3 regions of the Desulfovibrio simplex genome follow, and region 2 is predicted to be linked to each of the others. Evidence: predicted binding sites of a transcription regulator. Region 2 holds the regulator's gene; each other region holds the start of a gene.
What was found. The regulator sigma-54, encoded in region 2, starts transcription at its own class of promoters, with help from an activator protein. The targets are predictions, from matches to a motif close to CTGGCACGGNNNNTGCTT.
Positions count from the first base shown of each region.

Region 1: ACZ5DH_RS04665 (ammonium transporter) is a predicted target of sigma-54. The motif match lies at 1,758-1,775, and genes of this name have one in related genera.
Region 3: fliR (flagellar biosynthetic protein FliR) is a predicted target of sigma-54. The motif match lies at 4,113-4,130, and genes of this name have one in related genera.

Region 1 is NZ_AP042377.1:1,140,347-1,146,221, forward strand. Features, by position in the region: gene ACZ5DH_RS04660 (sigma-54 interaction domain-containing protein) at 1-1,271, shown strand, start outside; gene ACZ5DH_RS04665 (ammonium transporter) at 1,931-3,136, shown strand; gene ACZ5DH_RS04670 (P-II family nitrogen regulator) at 3,163-3,501, shown strand; gene ACZ5DH_RS04675 (glutamine synthetase III family protein) at 3,556-5,748, shown strand.
Region 2 is NZ_AP042377.1:1,323,434-1,329,308, reverse strand. Features, by position in the region: gene ACZ5DH_RS05520 (manganese-dependent inorganic pyrophosphatase) at 1-114, shown strand, start outside; gene ACZ5DH_RS05515 (hypothetical protein) at 385-861, opposite strand; gene ACZ5DH_RS05510 (PTS sugar transporter subunit IIB) at 1,063-1,521, opposite strand; gene ACZ5DH_RS05505 (PTS sugar transporter subunit IIA) at 1,525-1,968, opposite strand; gene rapZ (RNase adapter RapZ) at 2,003-2,932, opposite strand; gene hpf (ribosome hibernation-promoting factor, HPF/YfiA family) at 2,991-3,530, opposite strand; gene rpoN (RNA polymerase factor sigma-54) at 3,677-5,101, opposite strand; gene ACZ5DH_RS05485 (CTP synthase) at 5,350-5,875, opposite strand, start outside.
Region 3 is NZ_AP042377.1:3,270,801-3,276,675, reverse strand. Features, by position in the region: gene ACZ5DH_RS13305 (efflux RND transporter permease subunit) at 1-2,334, shown strand, start outside; gene ACZ5DH_RS13300 (MFS transporter) at 2,396-3,967, shown strand; gene fliR (flagellar biosynthetic protein FliR) at 4,239-5,030, shown strand; gene ACZ5DH_RS13290 (glycosyltransferase family 2 protein) at 5,148-5,875, shown strand, end outside.

The DNA.
Region 1 (5,875 bases), 180 kb from region 2:
GTCCCATGTATATTTCCAATGTGTCTGAAGAACCGCTTTTTCTTAACCGCACCCGCTCACGGGATTTGGGGAAAGAAGGGATATCTTTCATCTGCGTTCCCATCCGGCTCAACGATCAGGTGGTGGGCGCGCTGTCTGTCGACCATTTGCTGGTGGACGAGGCAACGCTTGAAGATGAAATGCGCCTTTTGACTATTGTCTCCACCTTGCTGGGGCATTCTGCCCTGGAAACCCAGGGCAGAATGGATGAGGAAACCTCCTCGCCATTGCGCCCCAGAGGATTTGTAGGCAATTCTGAAGGAATGCAAAAAGTTTATGCGCAGATCGCCCAAGTTGCGCCATCTGCAACAACGGTTTTTTTGCAAGGCGAATCAGGTACGGGCAAGGAGTTGGCGGCACGGGCCATACACGCTGGCAGCACACGCGCCAGCAAGCCGTTTATTTCGCTCAACTGCGCGGCCTTGCCTGAAAGTCTTATCGAAAGCGAACTCTTCGGGCACGAGCGCGGCGCGTTCACAGGGGCCAACGCAACACGCAAGGGCCGCTTTGAACTGGCCAATAGCGGCACTCTGTTTCTGGACGAGGTCGGCGAGCTTTCGCTCATGACGCAGGCCAAACTTCTACGAGTTTTGCAGGAAAGAGCGTTTGAACGCCTGGGCGGCATGGAAACGCATTATGTTGATGTGCGTTTTATTACCGCAACAAACCGAAATCTTGAGCATATGGTCAACCAGGAAACTTTTCGCCGGGACCTTTTTTATCGCCTCAATGTTTTTCCCATATACCTTCCACCCCTGCGTGGCCGTCCAGAGGATATCCTGCCTCTTGCCAACCATTTCATCAAAAAATTCGCGCAAACCAATGGGCGTGAAAATGTGCGTCTTTCCCTGGCCGTCATGGATATGCTGCAACGCTACGCCTGGCCGGGCAATATCCGGGAACTGGAAAATGTAATGGAGCGGGCAGTGCTTCTTCTTGGCCGTGAAGGGCTTGTGCTGCCCCAGCACTTGCCGCCCGCTTTGCACGGTGCCCACTGTACCACTGTAAACGGAGAAAATGTGTGTACACTGCGACCGGGATTTTCCGGCAGCTTGCAGGATCAGCTTGACGAACTGGAGCGCGCCTCCATTGTTGAGGCTCTTGAGTTCAGCCAGGGGCAGATGGGAAAGGCCGCAGCCAGTCTGGGGCTGACGGAAAGAATAATGGCTTTGCGCATGAAAAAATATGGTATCAGCTACAAGGATTTCCGGCTCAAGCGGGAGCGCATATAAAAGGTCTGGGGCAAACCCTTCGTGTGATTTGTATGCATTGGGTTTTATTACAGTAAAATAAGATATTAGACAGCTTTTCCCTCACTTTTCCCTTTGGCGAGTGCAATCAGCGCGAAGAACCGCCAAAAACAAAATCTACATTATCGTAATTTTATTGCCCTCCGTGTAAAGGCTCTTGCTAAGCCTGAGACAGCTTGCTGTTTCAGGTTTTTAGCTTTTCTTACACTGGTTGAGTCCTTTTTTATGTAAAAATCAACGCAAATGTATTTTTTTTGAAATATCCATATATCATTCCTATATTATTAGTTTTTTGTATGGCACCCCCTTTGGAGCGTACGAGCCTTTGCCCAGGGATAAAAATTTTCTACCAAATTGTAAAAAAATAGCGGGCATAAAGTGGGGTAGCGCGGTGAATAATCGTCTGTTTTGAAAAAATATTGTTTTATATTGGTGCATTATTTGAAGTTGAATAAGCGGTTTCCGCCTTTGGCATGGATAATGCCTAAGAGGGTATGTACTGGCAACGGCATTGTGTCGTTGTGGCGGATCTGGCGCCGATCCGCCAAAGAGGTTCAGCCAACACGGTACGCCGCTGCTGCATCAACTGAAAATTTTCATGCGATGGAGCTGGGCAGGCCGTAAAGATCAAGGATGCCCGTATGAACGCCTCGGATACCGCATTTATCATTATCTGCGCCACTATGGTCATGCTAATGACCCCGGCTCTGGCTCTTTTTTACGGTGGCTTGGTTCGCGCACGCAACGTACTTTCCACGCATATGCACAGCTACGCCTGTTTGGGACTCATTTCTGTCCTGTGGGCCTTTGTGGGGTACACCCTGGCTTTTGGCGACGACGTGGGCGGACTGATCGGCAACCTCAATTACCTCTTTTTGAAGGGAGTCGGCGGTGAATCCGCCCCCATGGCCCCTCAACTGCCGCACACTGTTTTCATGGGTTTTCAGTGCATGTTCGCGGTACTTACTGTGGCCCTGATTTCAGGCGCGTACGCCGAGCGCATCCGCTTTTCCGCCATGCTCCTTTTTTCTGGACTTTGGCTCATATGCGTATACGCCCCCATGGCTCACTGGGTGTGGGGCGGCGGCTGGATGGGCTCCATGGGCGCTCTTGATTTCGCGGGAGGCGCGGTTGTTCACATGTCTTCCGGCGCTGCGGCTCTGGCCTGCGCTCAGGCTCTTGGACCCCGGTTGTCCACCGGAACGCAGCACAGCCCGCACAGTCTGCCCCTGACCCTGCTTGGCGGCGGTATCCTCTGGTTCGGCTGGTTCGGTTTCAATGCTGGCAGCGCACTGGCCGCCGGCGCCCTTGCCGGGCAGGCTCTTGTGACAACGCATATGGCCTCTGCCTGCGGCATTCTCGGCTGGATGCTCATTGAATGGAAGCACACTGGCAAGCCCACAAGTCTCGGCGCAATTTCGGGCGCGCTGGCCGGGCTGGTGGCTATCACACCTGGCGCGGGGTATGTCGAAGTTCTGCCCGCCATGCTTATCGGCTTCATCGGTGGTCTTGTGTGCTACGGCGGCGTGTTCCTGAAGGGCAGGCTTGGCTATGACGATGCCCTTGACGTAGTCGGCATTCACGGTGCCGGGGGTACATGGGGCGCGCTTGCAACCGGCCTTTTCGCCAGCGCCGCCGTCAACAATGTGGATGGACTCTTCTACGGCAACCCCAATCAGGCCTGGATTCAGCTGGTCTCCATCATCGGCACCTGGGTATTTGTGTACATTGCCACTCGCGTGATCCTTTATGTCGTGAACGCTATCGTCGGCCTGCGCATTGCGCCTGAAGAAGAATTTACGGGCCTTGATCTCGGTGAACATAATGAACGCGGCTACAATATGTAAGGCTTGCCGTAAAAAGGAACAACAGCATGAAAAAGCTCGAAATTATCATCCGGCCCGGCATGTTTGAAAAAGTCAGGGATGTGCTCTCGGAACTGGGAATCCATGGCCTCAACTATACCGAAATCAAAGGTTTTGGACGCCAACGCGGTCATACAGAAGTGTACAGGGGGACCATCATGCAGGTGGACTGCCTGCCTAAGGTAAAGGTTGAAGTCGTACTGCATGAGGAAATGCTGGAATCTGTGGTCAATGCGGTAATATCCACGGCCCAGACAGGCCAGGTTGGCGACGGTAAAATTTTCATCAGCGATGTGGAGGATGCCATTCGCATCCGCACAGGCGAACGCGGCGATGCGGCTCTGTAAGAGTTGCCCCCTGAATGGCACTAACTTTCGTTTAAAGGATAAAGGAGAAAACATATGAGTTCCCCCCGTAAAAAGGCTTTGTTCAAGGCGATAAACACCGCTCCTGTTATACCTTCCAGCAAGGATGAGGCCGAGTGCGGCGCTGAAGAGGGTTTTGGCCGCTATGTATTCGGCCTTTCCACCATGCGCAAGCGTCTGCCAAAGGACGTATACCGCAAGCTGGCCAAGACCATTCGCGACGGTGAACGCCTGAATCCCGAGATCGCCGATGTCGTGGCCAACGCCATGAAAGACTGGGCCATTGAAAATGGCGCAACCCACTACACGCACTGGTTCCATCCCATGACCGGCCTTACGGCTGAAAAGCACGACGCTTTTTTGTCGCCCACGTCAGATGGTCAGGTTATCAGCGAGTTTTCAGGCAAGATGCTTATCAGCGGCGAGCCTGACGCGTCCTCCTTCCCGTCCGGCGGCATTCGCTCAACCTTTGAGGCCCGTGGCTACACCGCGTGGGACCCTTCTGTTCCCGTGTTCATAATTCCCGCTCCTTACGGGGCCACACTGCACATCCCCACATACTTCTATTCGTATTCCGGCGAAGCCCTGGACCGCAAGATTCCTCTGCTGCGCTCCATCTCGGCTCTGTCCAGGCAGGCGCTGCGTGTTCTGCGTCTGTTCGGCAACCAGTCGGCCAGCTACGTGCGGGCCATGGTAGGCCCGGAACAAGAGTATTTTCTGGTGGATAAGAATCTTGCGGCTCTGCGTCCCGACCTGATGCTGGCAGGCCGCACCCTGTTGGGCGCGTCCTCTCCCAAGGGGCAGGAGATGGAAGACCATTACTTCGGCGCCATTCCCGGTCGTGTCATGAGCTTCATGCAGGACGTTGAAAAAGAGTTGCTGGCTTTGGGCATTCCCGCCAAGACCAGGCATAACGAAGTGGCCCCCGGCCAGTTCGAGCTTGCGCCCGTGTATGAAGAGGCAAATATCGCCTGCGACCACAACATGCTTACCATGAATATGATGCGTCACCTGGCGGGCAGGCATGGTTTTATCTGCCTGTTGCATGAAAAACCCTTTGCTGGCGTCAACGGCAGCGGCAAGCACAATAACTGGTCCATGGGAGACTCCGAAGGCCAGAACCTGCTCAACCCCGGCACGACGCCTCAGGACAATGCGCAGTTCCTGGTCTTTCTGGCCGCCGTCCTGCGCGCGGTGCACAAGCACAGCACGGCGCTGCGCCTCGGAACTGTGGGCGCGGGCAACGACCATCGCCTTGGCGCCAACGAAGCGCCCCCGGCCATCCTGTCCGTGTACCTGGGCGAGCAGCTGACTGATGTGCTTGAGGGCATAATGAATGGACGCGGCTCCAAGAACAAGAAGAGCGGCTTTATGGAGGTCGGCGTGTCGACCCTGCCGCCCTTGCCCGTGGACCTTGCCGACCGTAACCGCACGAGCCCCTTTGCCTTCACCGGCAACAAGTTTGAATTCCGCGCGGTTGGCTCATCACAGTCCGTGGCGCCCGTAAACATCGTGCTCAACGCCGCTGTGGCCTGCGCTCTGGACGACATTGCCACCGAGCTTGAGGCTTCCGTCTCTGCCGGCACGGATTTGAACTCCGCCCTGCAGGAACTGCTGCCACGTCTCTTCAAAGAGCATATGCCTGTGGTGTTCAATGGCAACGGCTATGCTGAATCCTGGGCTGAGGAAGCTGCCCGTCGCGGTCTCCCCAACCATAACAATACAGTAACAGCTCTGGAGCACTACAGTGATCCGGAAGTCATGAATGTTTTTCTGCGCCACGGCATCCTTACTGAACGCGAAATAATTTCACGTCAGGAAATACTGCTTGAAAACTACTGCAAAACCATCTGCATTGAGGGCAACCTCATGCTTGATATGCTGCGCACCTCAGTGTTGCCCCAGTGCATAGAGGCCCAGGCCAATGCCGCCGATGTGGTGCTCAAAACCCGCGCCGTACTTGGTGAAAAGGGCGCTGATGCTGAAGAGGCATACTTCAACACCCTGCGGGATCATATTGTGGCTCTGCAACAGGCCGCTGTCGAATTGGAAGCGGCCATTGCCAAAACCCACAAAACCCCTGGCCCCCTTGAAGAAGCCAAGGCCGCGCGTGACTGCATCCTTACGGCCATGCACAAGTGCCGCGAACATGCCGATGCCCTTGAAGGCATTGTGGACGACACCTTGTGGGTGCTGCCCAAGTATGCGGAACTGCTGTGGGTGCATTAAGGCGTCAGTGTTGATGCACAGTGAGCGTCCCATACCGTTCAACCGCACGGAGGACTGTGACGCGTAGAGCATTTCCAGAAAGTTGATGGCAGGAGTCTCATCCCGGGGGGGAAGGTGGTCTCCCTGT
Region 2 (5,875 bases):
TCAGTGGTGGAAAAAGCTTTTGGCGTCAAGGCCGAAGGCTCCACCGTGTGGCTGCCCGGCGTCATGAGCCGTAAAAAGCAGGTTGTGCCCAACTTTGAAAAGGCTTTCAAGTAAGCACTGACTGTCAGAAGTAAAAACCCCGGTGCCCGCGCGGTGCCGGGGTTTTGCATTTATGGCCGCAGACGGGGGCTTGTGTCCAAGCGGCTGAGTGAGAGTGCGTGCCCCCCCGAAGGGATTAGCTCGGCCATTTGCTCCAGAGCAGAGAGCCGTTGCGATTGGTGTAAAGCGTGAAAAACACTGCCTCCAGAGGCCCCGTCTCAGATCAGAAGCTCGGTAAGAGTTTTAGGGGGTTGGGAGAATGCATATCCACAAAGTCGCACTGCGTCAGCTGTCAATCCAGATAAGCATGGCCAACACGCCCAGGCTGCCCGTAAGAACCGCATAGGCCTGGCGTGTGCGCAGAGAAAGCACCGCCCCCATAAGGGCGGCCACATAAAGGGCTGACCACGTTACAGCGCGCAGGGCGGGCAGGGCTTGCCTGTTGTGCAGCGTGTCCACAAGACTGAAGATCAGGATGAAGCAGAGGCAATAAAGAATTATCTGCCACAGGCTTCTGTACAGAGAAGACAGCAGTAGCGCTGTGCCGGGCGCGAGCCCTTTGGGCTTGCCTGCGCACCAGGCTTCGACCTTGTCAACCATGGGGTTTTGGCTGATGCGCTGGCGATGTTCGCCGTAGGCCGCCGCGTAAGCAGCCAGCATGCAAAGAATGAGGGGGATGAGCAGACTGCCCGGTTGCTCAAGACCAAAGTGTCTGCATATGGGAAAAAGCAGTAAAAAGCTCAGACCGCCATAGGGTGGCACGACACTGCCCAGTTCAAGGGCGTCCAGCCACAAAAGTTCAAAAATGATACCCAGCGGCAGGGCGAGGCTCCAGTCAGAAGTGATGGCTCCGGCTATGAGCGCAAGACAGATGGGTCGGTCAACAATGCCGATAATGCAGGACGAACGGGCCGCGCCAGCCAGGGCAAAAAAAAAGCGTAAGGTGCCCCGGTTGCCATCATTTCATATAAGCTGCTCATGGGGACCCCTTACGGTTTCTGTGGGGACGCTGCGAAAATCCAGCAGCACCAGATGCTGCTGGATGGAACGCAGGTCTTCCCTGTCTTCGGCGGATAGCGCCACATGAGGAAGGATTTGCATTTTTTCTGGGCCGTAATGCAGGTTGCCGATATTGAGGGTTTCCATAATGATGCCCGCATTGCTCGCGCGGCGTGCGTCCTGGCAATTCCCAAAGAGTACAAAACAGTCTTCGCCGCATGCGTCCAGCGTTACGGCCAGATCGTGAACCGGGATGAAGTGCGTGAGGATGCGCTGGGGCACGGCCAGTTCGATTATCTGTTGCCGCAACGGGTCTGCCGCCAGTTCATCATTGGCGACAATCAGGTGCCTGGCGCCCGTATAGGGCAACCACGCTTCAATGACCTGCCCATGCACCAGGCGATTGTCCACACGGAACCACATACGCTAACCGTCGTTTTTGGCCCGTGTTTTATTGCGCAGCATATTTCCTGCGACAACGATGCCTTTGGAGCCTGCCTCGCCGGCAAGCTGCGCCAGCTCTTCCAGGTTTTTTTCACGCGCGGAAAAAACCTTGAGAAGCATAGGCAGGTTTGCACCCGTCACCACCTCAACCTTGTGGGTGGCCAGCAGCGCGAGGGCGAGGTTTGTGGGCGTACCGCCAAACATGTCGGTAAGAATAATGACCCCCGCACCCTTGTCGAGCCGCTGTGCGGCATCGGTAAGGCGGCGTACCGTTTCAGAAACTTCATGGGCAACGTCCACACTGATGGAGCTACAGTCGCTTTGCGGGCCGAGAATGAATTCGGCTGTGCGCAGCATGGCCGAACCATAGTCGGCATGCGAGACAACAATAATCCCTACCTGTGTCTTCTTGCTTTCTTCCGTCATGGCATTCCTCTCGGCTCAGAGCCTGCCAGCTTTTCTAGCCAAGTTCAAGATGTCGGTGTTCCAGGGTCGTGGGGTAGTCTGCCTGTTTCAGGGCTTGCGTGATTTCTTCGGCCATGGCAACGGAGCGGTGGCGACCACCGGTGCAGCCAACGGCGATGGTGACTCGGTAGCGGCCTTCAGTTTCCATAAGCGGCAGCATGAACAGCAAAAGGTCCATAAGTTTTGCTCGAAATTCGCGCGCATTGGGCTGGTCAAAAACATATTGCGCCACGGCCTTGTCCTTGCCGCTCAGGGGGCGCAGCTCTTCAACAAAGTATGGATTGGTAAGAAAGCGCAGGTCAAACACGAAATCGGCCTCGCGCGGGACGCCATATTTGAAGCCAAAGGAAATGACGTTGACCTTGATGGCCCGAAGCTTGCTTTTGCTGTCGCTCCAGCGCTTCTGAATGGCCCGGCGCAGATCATGAATGGAGAAGTGGGAGGTGTCGACAACAAGGTCGGCCATTTCCCGTAAAGGGCGCAGGCTGTTGCGCTCGGAAAGCAGGGCTGTTTCAAGCCCCATGCCCTCGCGCTCAAGGGGGTGGGGGCGGCGCGTGGTGGCGTAGCGGCGCAGCAGCTCCTGCACGTTGCACTCCAAAAACAGGAGCATGGGGCGAATGTTCTGGGCGGTGAGATCAGACAGCGCTTCATTGATCTCATCCAGAAAGTTGCTCTGGCGCAGGTCCATGCCAAGGGCGATTCCCTTGAAATGGCTCATGGAAGGGCGGGACATCATGCTTACCATTTCGGGGGCCAGGCTTGCTGGCAACCCGTCCACCACAAAGTGCCCCATATCTTCAAAAACTTTCAGGGCCGTACTTTTACCCGCACCGGAAAGGCCGGTGACAATGCACACGGCCACCGGCAGTTGGGCTGCGGTGTTCGCAGCCAATGTTTTCTGTGGCTGCTTTGTGGTGGCAGTCATTATTCCCCCTGCTATGCTTCCCGGCCGCCTGGCATCAGACGGCCGGGAACAGGCGTAATTATAAGACGGGGTCAATCAGCGCGTAGCTGCTCGTGCGGGTGCGGTACACCACGTTGATGCGGCCATTTTCGGCGTTGAAAAACACCAGGAACTCACTGCCGATGGAGTCAAGCTGCATAAGCGCCTCATCAAGGTGCAGCGGCTTGGTGGCAAGGCGGTCAGTGCCTTCAACCGGTTGCGCCACTTCAGCCTCTGCGTCAAGGTTATAGGTAAAGACGTCAACATCGGCAGAGCGAGCCTTACGGCGTTGCGTCTTGACCCGCGAAACCTGGCGTTTGATCTGTGCCTCGACCTTGTCTGTCACAAGGTCGATGGCGGCATACATATCTGAAGTCTGTTCCGTTGCGTTTATATGCAAACCTTCGCCAACAACCGTCACTTCGCAGCGATGACGAAACTTGTCCACAGTAAGCACAACGCTTACCTCAAGACCGGAAGACTTGCCAAAAAAACGCCCCAGCTTTTCCATGCGGCGTCGGGCATACTTTTTAAGATGGTCGGAGGCTTCAAAGTTTTTGAAGGCAAAAGAGATGTTCATATAATCCTCCTTATGATGTCAGTTCCCGGCATGGAGAACTGTGGAACCCGTCTTTTGAACGACGGTGGAAATTTGATGAACCATCTTGTTTTAAAAATTTTTTGCCTCAGGCGGGCAGCGGCGCTTGTGCCGCGCCAAGGCCAAGGTCAGAAATGTTCCTTGCGTCTTGAAGACGACGGAATATCAAGGGCAGTGCGGTACTTGGCCACAGTGCGACGTGCGATGTTGACCTTAAGGTGCTCTTTCAGCATTTCGCCAATGCGTTCATCGCTCAGGGGAGACCTGGTGTCTTCGTCAGCAATGAACTTCTTGATGAGGGCTTTAACGCTCTCAGAGCCGACCTGGCTGCCGTCATCAAGCTCCAGACCGCTGTTGAAGAAAAATTTCAGTTCAAAAATGCCGTGCGGCGTCGCCACGTACTTGTTTGTTGTTATGCGGCTTACCGTGGATTCATGCATGCTGATGTCATCAGCGATATCCTTGAGAATAAGCGGTGCCAGACGCGTCACGCCATCCTCGAAAAAGGGCTGCTGGTGCCGGACGATGCTTTCCATCACTTTGTACAGGGTGCGCTGGCGCTGATAGAGGCTCTTGATGAGCCAGCTGGCCGAGCGCATTTTTTCTGTACAGTATTCTTTTTCCTTATCTGAGGATCCCTTCATGTCCATCTGGCTCAGATTGGAAAGCTGCAACTGCGGCAAGCCATCCTCGTTGAGCAGAATGACGAACTCATCGCCCATTTTGTACACAAAAACATCAGGGCTCACATAGGTTGGTTCGCCACCGCCAAAACTGGCTCCAGGCAGGGGATCAAGGCTCTGGATGATGTCCAGATATTCTTTCAGTTCCTCCATATCCAGCTTGAATTTGCGCAGCAGGGGCTTGTAGCGCTTGGCTTCAAGGTCCTCCAGGTGCGAGCGCACGAGTTCAAGCAGTATGGGGTCGCGGTCATACTTCAGGCTTTTTATCTGTACGAGCAGGCATTCACGGGCATCACGGGCGGCCACGCCCACAGGATCAAACAGTTGCACCTTTTCAAGCACCGTCTGAACTTCAGCCGTATCAGACTCCGTCATCTGTGCGATTTCTTCCAGGCTGGCGTGCAGATACCCGGCAGAAGAAAGGTTGCCGATGATGACTTCGCCTATGTCTTTTTGTGTCTCTGTGAGGGAGGAAAGACGCAACTGCCACAGCAGGTGGCCTTCGAGGGTGGGCTTGGCCGAGTAGCGCGCTTCAAGGGGCGAAATATCTTCAGCAACCTCAAACTCGCGTGGCTGCACAAGGCGGGGAGTGCTTGCGAACTCTCCCAGGTAATCTTCCCAGTCGGCATCCTTGGCCAGGTCTTGATCGTACACCTCTTCGGCGGCTTTTTCCCGCCTGTCATCGCCTGAATCTGGCGAAGTGTCATCGCCCTGGGATTCTTCAAGAAAAGGATTGTCCAGCATTTCCTGCTGCACAGTCTCGAGAAGCTCCATGCGTGAGAGCTGGAGCAGCTTGATGGCCTGCTGTAATTGCGGGGTCATCACGAGCTGCTGAGTCAGTTTTAATTGCTGTCGAAGTTCCAGTGCCATGAGCCTGTTCCGTCTTGAAAGGTCAGCAGAAAATATTTTATTTACAAGTAGTGTGCCATAGTGGCAAAAATTATGCAATAGCCAGAGGTTGCGCGACCAAAAAACAAACCAATCCGTGAGCTGGCCCAAGCTTTGCATCATTGTTTTCAAGGTGTTGGCTTCAAGAACCGCAGCTGGTCCTGAAACGGAAAAAGGGAGGTCGCCCTCCCTTCTTCCTGTCATCAAATTATGATGCGATCATGCAAGCCTTACACCTTGGCGTGCTTTTTGGCTGCCGTGATAAATTCACGGAACAGCGGATGCGCGGCCATGGGCCTGGATTTGAATTCGGGGTGGAACTGACAGCCCAAAAACCAGGGGTGGTCGGGCAGTTCCACTATCTCCACAAGGTTTCCGTCCGGTGAAGTGCCGCTGAAAACCATGCCTTTTTCCGCCAGAGCATCCCTGAATTCGTTATTGAATTCATAGCGGTGGCGGTGGCGCTCTTCAACCAGCTCTTTCTTGTACGCCTCAAACGCGCGAGAATTGGGCAGAACCTTGCACGGGTAGGATCCAAGGCGCATGGTGCCGCCCTTGTCGCTGCCAGCGTCGCGTTTTTCAACGTTCTTGGTGCGGAAATCGTACCATTCGGTCATGAGGTAAATGACCTTGTGCTTGGAGCGGTGGTCGAATTCTTCGGAGTTTGCGTCGGCCATTTCCGCCACATGACGGGCAAATTCGATGACAGCGCATTGCATGCCCAGGCAGATGCCAAAGAAGGGCACTTTTTTTTCA
Region 3 (5,875 bases), 1.9 Mb from region 2:
GGCCAGGCGAGCCGCGTGGAGATCAATGAAGAAACCTTTATGGGTCAATCGCGCTTCAACGGCCACCCCGCCGTGGGCGTGGCCGTAAAGCTGGCCTCAGGGGCCAACGTCATAAAAACAACGGACGCCATCAAGGCCGAACTGGCCTCCCTTTCGCGCTTTTTTCCCCAGGGCATGCAGTATGCCTTTGCCGACGACAGGGCCCCCATTGTGGAAAAATCCATAAGTTCGGTGGTGCGCACCCTGCTGGAGGCCGTGGCCCTTGTGGTTGCCGTGATGTTTGTGTTCTTGCAGAGCTTCCGCTCCACGCTCATTCCCGCCATCACCGTGCCAGTTGTCCTGCTGGGCGTGTTCGCCGTGCTGTCGCTGGCGGGCCACTCCATCAACACCCTGACCATGTTCGGCATGGTGCTGGCCATCGGCCTGCTGGTGGACGACGCCATTGTGGTTGTTGAAAACGTGGAACGCCTCATGCGGGATGAAATGCTCAGCCCCAGGGATGCCGCGCTCAAGTCCATGCGGGAAATCACGGGCGCTCTGGTGGGCGTTGCCGTGGTCATTTCGGCCGTTTTTGTGCCCATGGCCTTCATGTCCGGGTCCACAGGCGTCATCTACCGCCAGTTTTCCATAACCATCGTCACATCCATGGTGCTGTCGGTTCTTGTGGCCATTGTGCTCACGCCCGCCCTGTGCGCCATCATGCTGCACACGCACGCCCCCGGCCAGGGCGAAGGCCTGTTTGGTCGCTTCAACCGCTGGTTCGACCGCCTGACGCGGCGCTACGCCGTCAGCCTGCGCCCCATGCTCGACAAACCCAGGCGCTGGGTCGGCTTCTTTGTGGCGGGACTCGCCATATGCGCCGTCCTGCTGTTCCAGTTGCCCGGCGCGTTTTTGCCGGAAGAAGATCAGGGCATACTTTTTCTCGATCTCCAGTTGCCGCCTGGGGCCTCCTTCGAGCGCACGGCCAAGGTGCTGGCGCAGGTGGAAGACTATTTTCGCCAGGACGAAAAAGAAGCTGTTGAAAGTGTATTTACTGTTATGGGCTGGAGCTTCAGCGGCACGGGCCAGGGTTCGGGCATGGCTTTTGCCCTGCTCAGGGACTGGAACGAGCGCGGCAAGGGGCAAGGGGTTTTTGACATCATGAACAGGGCCAATGCCCGGTTTGCGAACATTCCCGAAGCCCTGCTTTTTGTCATGGCTCCCCCTGCGGTTATGGAGCTGGGCAATTCCTCCGGATTCAGCATGCAGTTGATGGACAGGGGCAACAGGGGGCATCATGCCCTCATGGCCGCCAAGGACGCCCTGCTGCAAAAGGCCGCCACTCAGGAGGCCATCGCCTCTGCCCGGTACAGCGGCCTGGACGACGCCGAGCAGTACCGCCTTATTGTCGACAGCGACAAGGCCGGGGCTCTGGGCCTGGACATGAGCGTGGTCAACGGGGCCATCGGCGCATACTGGGGCGGGGAATACATCAATGACTTTGTGGACAAGGGCCGCACCAAGAAGGTGTACCTGCAGGCGGAACCGGCCTTTCGCTCCAGCGCGGAAGACTTTCGCCGCTATCATGTGCGCAACAGTGTGGGTGAAATGGTTCCTTTTGCCAGTTTTATTGATGTGGAATCCATCAACGCTTCGCCCAAGCTCACCCGCTATCAGGGCGTGCCCGCGGTGAAAATAGAGGGCGACGCGGCACCGGGGCAAAGTTCCGGCCAGGCCATGAAGGCCATGGCGGCCAGCGCCAAAGACCTGCCAGCGGGATTTGACTTTGCCTGGACAGGACTATCTTATCAAGAGATGCTTTCGGGCGATCAGGCGCCCATGCTCTATGCCATATCCCTGCTGGTGGTCTTTCTCAGCCTTGCGGCCCTGTATGAAAGCTGGAGCATCCCCGTATCCGTGCTGCTGGCCGTGCCTACCGGCCTTGTGGGCGCGCTTGCCGGGGCCTGGCTGCGCGGGCTGAACAATGACGTCTACTTTCAGATTGCGGTGCTGACCATTGTGGGCCTGTCCGCCAAAAATTCCATTTTGATTGTGGAATTCGCCCGCGCCCAGCACAGGGCCGGCAAAAGTCTGGTCGCTGCCGCCATTGAGGCGTCACGCCTGCGGCTGCGGCCCATCATCATGACCTCCCTGTGCTTTATCCTGGGCGTTATCCCTCTCGCGCTGAGCAGCGGGGCCGGGGCCGGAGCGCAGAACGCCCTGGGCACTGTGGTGATGGCGGGCATGCTTACGGCAACCGCGCTTGGCATTTACTTTACGCCGCTGTTCTTTGTACTGATTGTAACATTGCTGGGCAGACCATTGGCCGGAGGCGGCAACCGGCAAAAAAGCTGAAACTGCGGCGGCAGTGCCCCCCCGGCGCTGCCGCCGCGACAAAAACCTTTCACAAGTTTTTATGAATACGGATACTCCTGATACGCATAATGCGCCCCCGCAAAACGCTCCTGTCCAGAAGGGCCTCAACAGGGCTGCCCGCTGGCGGGTGCTTATGGCCGTCATGGTGGCATGGCTGCCCATTGCCACGGACATGACCATTCTTCATATCGCCGTGCCCTCGCTGACGCTTTCCTTACAGGCCACAGGCACGGAAATCCTCTGGATCATAGATATCTATCCCCTGATTATGGCCAGCCTGCTGGTGCCCATGGGCACGCAGGGCGACCGCATGGGCCCACGGGCGCTGTTGCTGGTCGGGCTGGTTATCTTTCTGGTCGCTTCGCTGGCCGCGGCCTTTTCGCCCACGGCCAGGGCCCTGATCATGTCCAGGGCGCTTCTTGCCGTGGGCGCGGCCATGATCGTGCCCAGCGTGCTGGCCATCATACGGATCACCTTTGAGGACTGGAAAGAACGGGCCATGGCCCTGGGCATCTGGGGCACGGTGAGCACCGTGGCCGCGGCCATGGGGCCTCTGGCGGGCGGCCTTCTGCTTGAGCACTTCTGGTGGGGTTCGGTCTTTCTCATCAATGTGCCCGTTATTCTGGGCATTTTACCCCTGGCGGCCATTTTGCTGCCCAAGCCACAAGTAAAAATGCGCGGCGCATGGCCCATCGGCCAGGCGCTCACGCTGGCGGCGGGCCTTATGGCCACGGTGTATGCGGTAAAGGCCGTCTTCAAACAGGGCGCGTCACTTCTGCTGTGCGGCGGCGCGCTGGTTTGCGGCGTCACGCTGCTGACGCTTTTTGTCCACCGCCAGCTCACAGCGCGCACGCCCATGCTTGACCTGGGGCTTTTCCGGCTGCCCGCCATCCGCGTTGGCCTTGTGACAGCCCTTATCGTTTCGGGCGCACTGGCTGGCGTGGAACTGACCATCGCCCAGGAACTGCAATTTGTTCTTGGCCGCACGCCTTTGCAGGCCGGCATCTTCATGCTGCCCATCATGGCGGCCTCCGCCGTGGGCGGCCCGCTGGCAGGAAAGCTGGTGGTCTTCGGGGGCTTGCGAAAGGTCTGCACGCTCTCGCTGCTGGCCGCAGGGGCCAGCCTTGCCGGGCTTGGCCTTGCAAGCTTTCACGACGCGGGCTGGCTTGTGGTTTCCTATATGGTGGTGCTGGGCCTTTCACTCAGCATCGGCCTGACGGCCTCGTCCATTGCCATCATGGGCAGCGTGCCGCCGGAAAAAGGCGGAGCCGCAGGGTCCATTGAGGCATTGGGTTATGACCTGGGCGCGGGACTCGGCATCACAGGTTTTGGCGTGCTGCTGGCCGCCAATTACAGTTCCGCCCTGCGGCTGCCGGCACAGCTGCGGCAAAGCCTGCCGCACAGCGTCGCGGATTCCATCAGCGACACCATGGTGGCAGCGGAACTGGCAGGCGGAGAACAGGGCAGGGCCATTGCAGAGGCCGGACAGGCGGCCTTTTCCGCCGCGCACAGCACGGTGCTGCTGTCCGCAGCGTTTCTGGTGTGCCTGCTGGGAATCTGGGTCTTCAACGGACTGCGCAACTACAATCCCGACGAACAGGGCAAAGCCTGATCCCGCGGAGCCCATCCCCACAAACATATCTGGGCGGGATTTCAGGGCGTTGCGGACCTCGCGTCACGCGCGGGTCATATTCCCTTGTATGTCCTGTGCCCTTCCTCGCCTGCGCCTGCGGTTTTTCTGCCCGGCGTCCTGCGCCCTTGCATGCCCGATGCATGCTTGGTTTCATGCCTCCTTCATACAAAACCGCCGCGCGTCACCCTTCTGACGCGCGGCGGCCCCAACAGGCTGTTTTCTTTGGCAGCCATTTTGCAAATCCCCCGGCATGGACGTGTTCAACTACAACCAGGCAGAGGTGCTGAGCCTCATACTTACCATGATGCGGGTAAGCATCGTCATGTTCATGCTGCCTGTGTTTTCCACCAACAATATTCCCGTGCAGGTCAAGGCCGCCATAACCCTGGTGTTCACGCTGGGCGTATGGCCGCATCTGGCGCTGCCGGGAAACCAGATGCCCGCCCACCCTTTCGACATTGTGATCATGATTCTGGGTGAAGCGGTCATGGGGCTGGTGCTGGGCATGGCCGTCAATTTTCTGTTCATGGCCATACAGGCCGGGGGGGAGCTGCTTGGCTTCCAGATGGGCTTTACCATGATCAACTTCGCTGACCCGCTCACCGGCAATCAGACGGGCGTCACGGCCTTTTTTCTCTGGATGGTCTCGCTGCTGACCTTTCTGGTGCTGGACGGCCACCTGTACATGATCAAAGGTTTTGCCGAATCCTTCAAGCTGATCCCGCCGGGCGGGCTCTTCATCGGTTCAAAAATCCTGTGGCAGATACTGCACCTTGCCGCGCAGATGTTCGTGCTGGCTCTGCAGATCGCGGCCCCGGTGATGGTGGCGCTATTTATGGTGGAAGTGGCCCTGGGCCTCGTGGCCCGCACTTCGCCGCAAATACACATTATGGAATTCGGCTTTCCGGCCAAGATCGGCGTGGGCTTTTTCTTTGTGGGCCTGCTGCTGGTCATTATGGCAGACCATGTGGAAACCTTTGTTCTGGGACTGGACGGCCTGTTCGCCAACCTGCTACGGTCTATGAGTCCTCTGTATCAGTAGCAACCGCGATTGCGGGTAAAGCAAAATACCTTGATGACGGATGGCGACACGCGGCGACACCAATAACAACCCTGTAGACATCTCCCCCGGTAGCAGGCGCAACATCGGCGGACACATATGAAATATTCCATCATCACAGCCGTACGCAACGGAAAAAAATATATCTCCCGACTGATGGCATCCGTGTTCAACCAGTCTTACCCGCATGTCGAGTGGATTGTGCAGGACGGCGATTCCACAGACGGCACGCTGGATATCCTCCGCCCGCACGCGGACAGAATCAAGCTGGTGTCCGAACCGGATTCCGGCGTGTACGACGCCTGGAACAAGGCGCTGGATCGCGCCACTGGGGACTGGGCCATTTTTTTGGGCGCGGACGATTTTTTTGTCAGCCGTCACTCCATCACCCAGTGCCACCGCCGCCTCCGCACGCTCGGGCCGGAGACCGTCATGGCCTTCGGCGCGCTGTTGCGCGGGCACGACGGCAAGATCGAGCACTTGCTGAACCGTACCATCTACCGGGTATATAACGGATTTCTTTCAGATATGGGCGTGCCCTTTCCCGCCACCTTCACCCGCCTGCCTGTGCTGCAAAAAGAAAAATTTGATGCCAGCTACAGGATAGCGGGCGATTTTGAATTCGCCGCGCGCATCCTTACAGGCAGCAATATCGCGCGTCTGCCTGTCATTGTGTCCTATATGGAAATGGGCGGCCTCAGCGACAATGCAGGCAACCGCACGCTCCTTGACGAGCGCGGGCGCGTGCTGCTTTCGCAAATCGCCCCCAAGGCCCGCGAACTTGTGGAAACCAGCGTCAGGCTTATGGCAGACATTGATGACAGCCT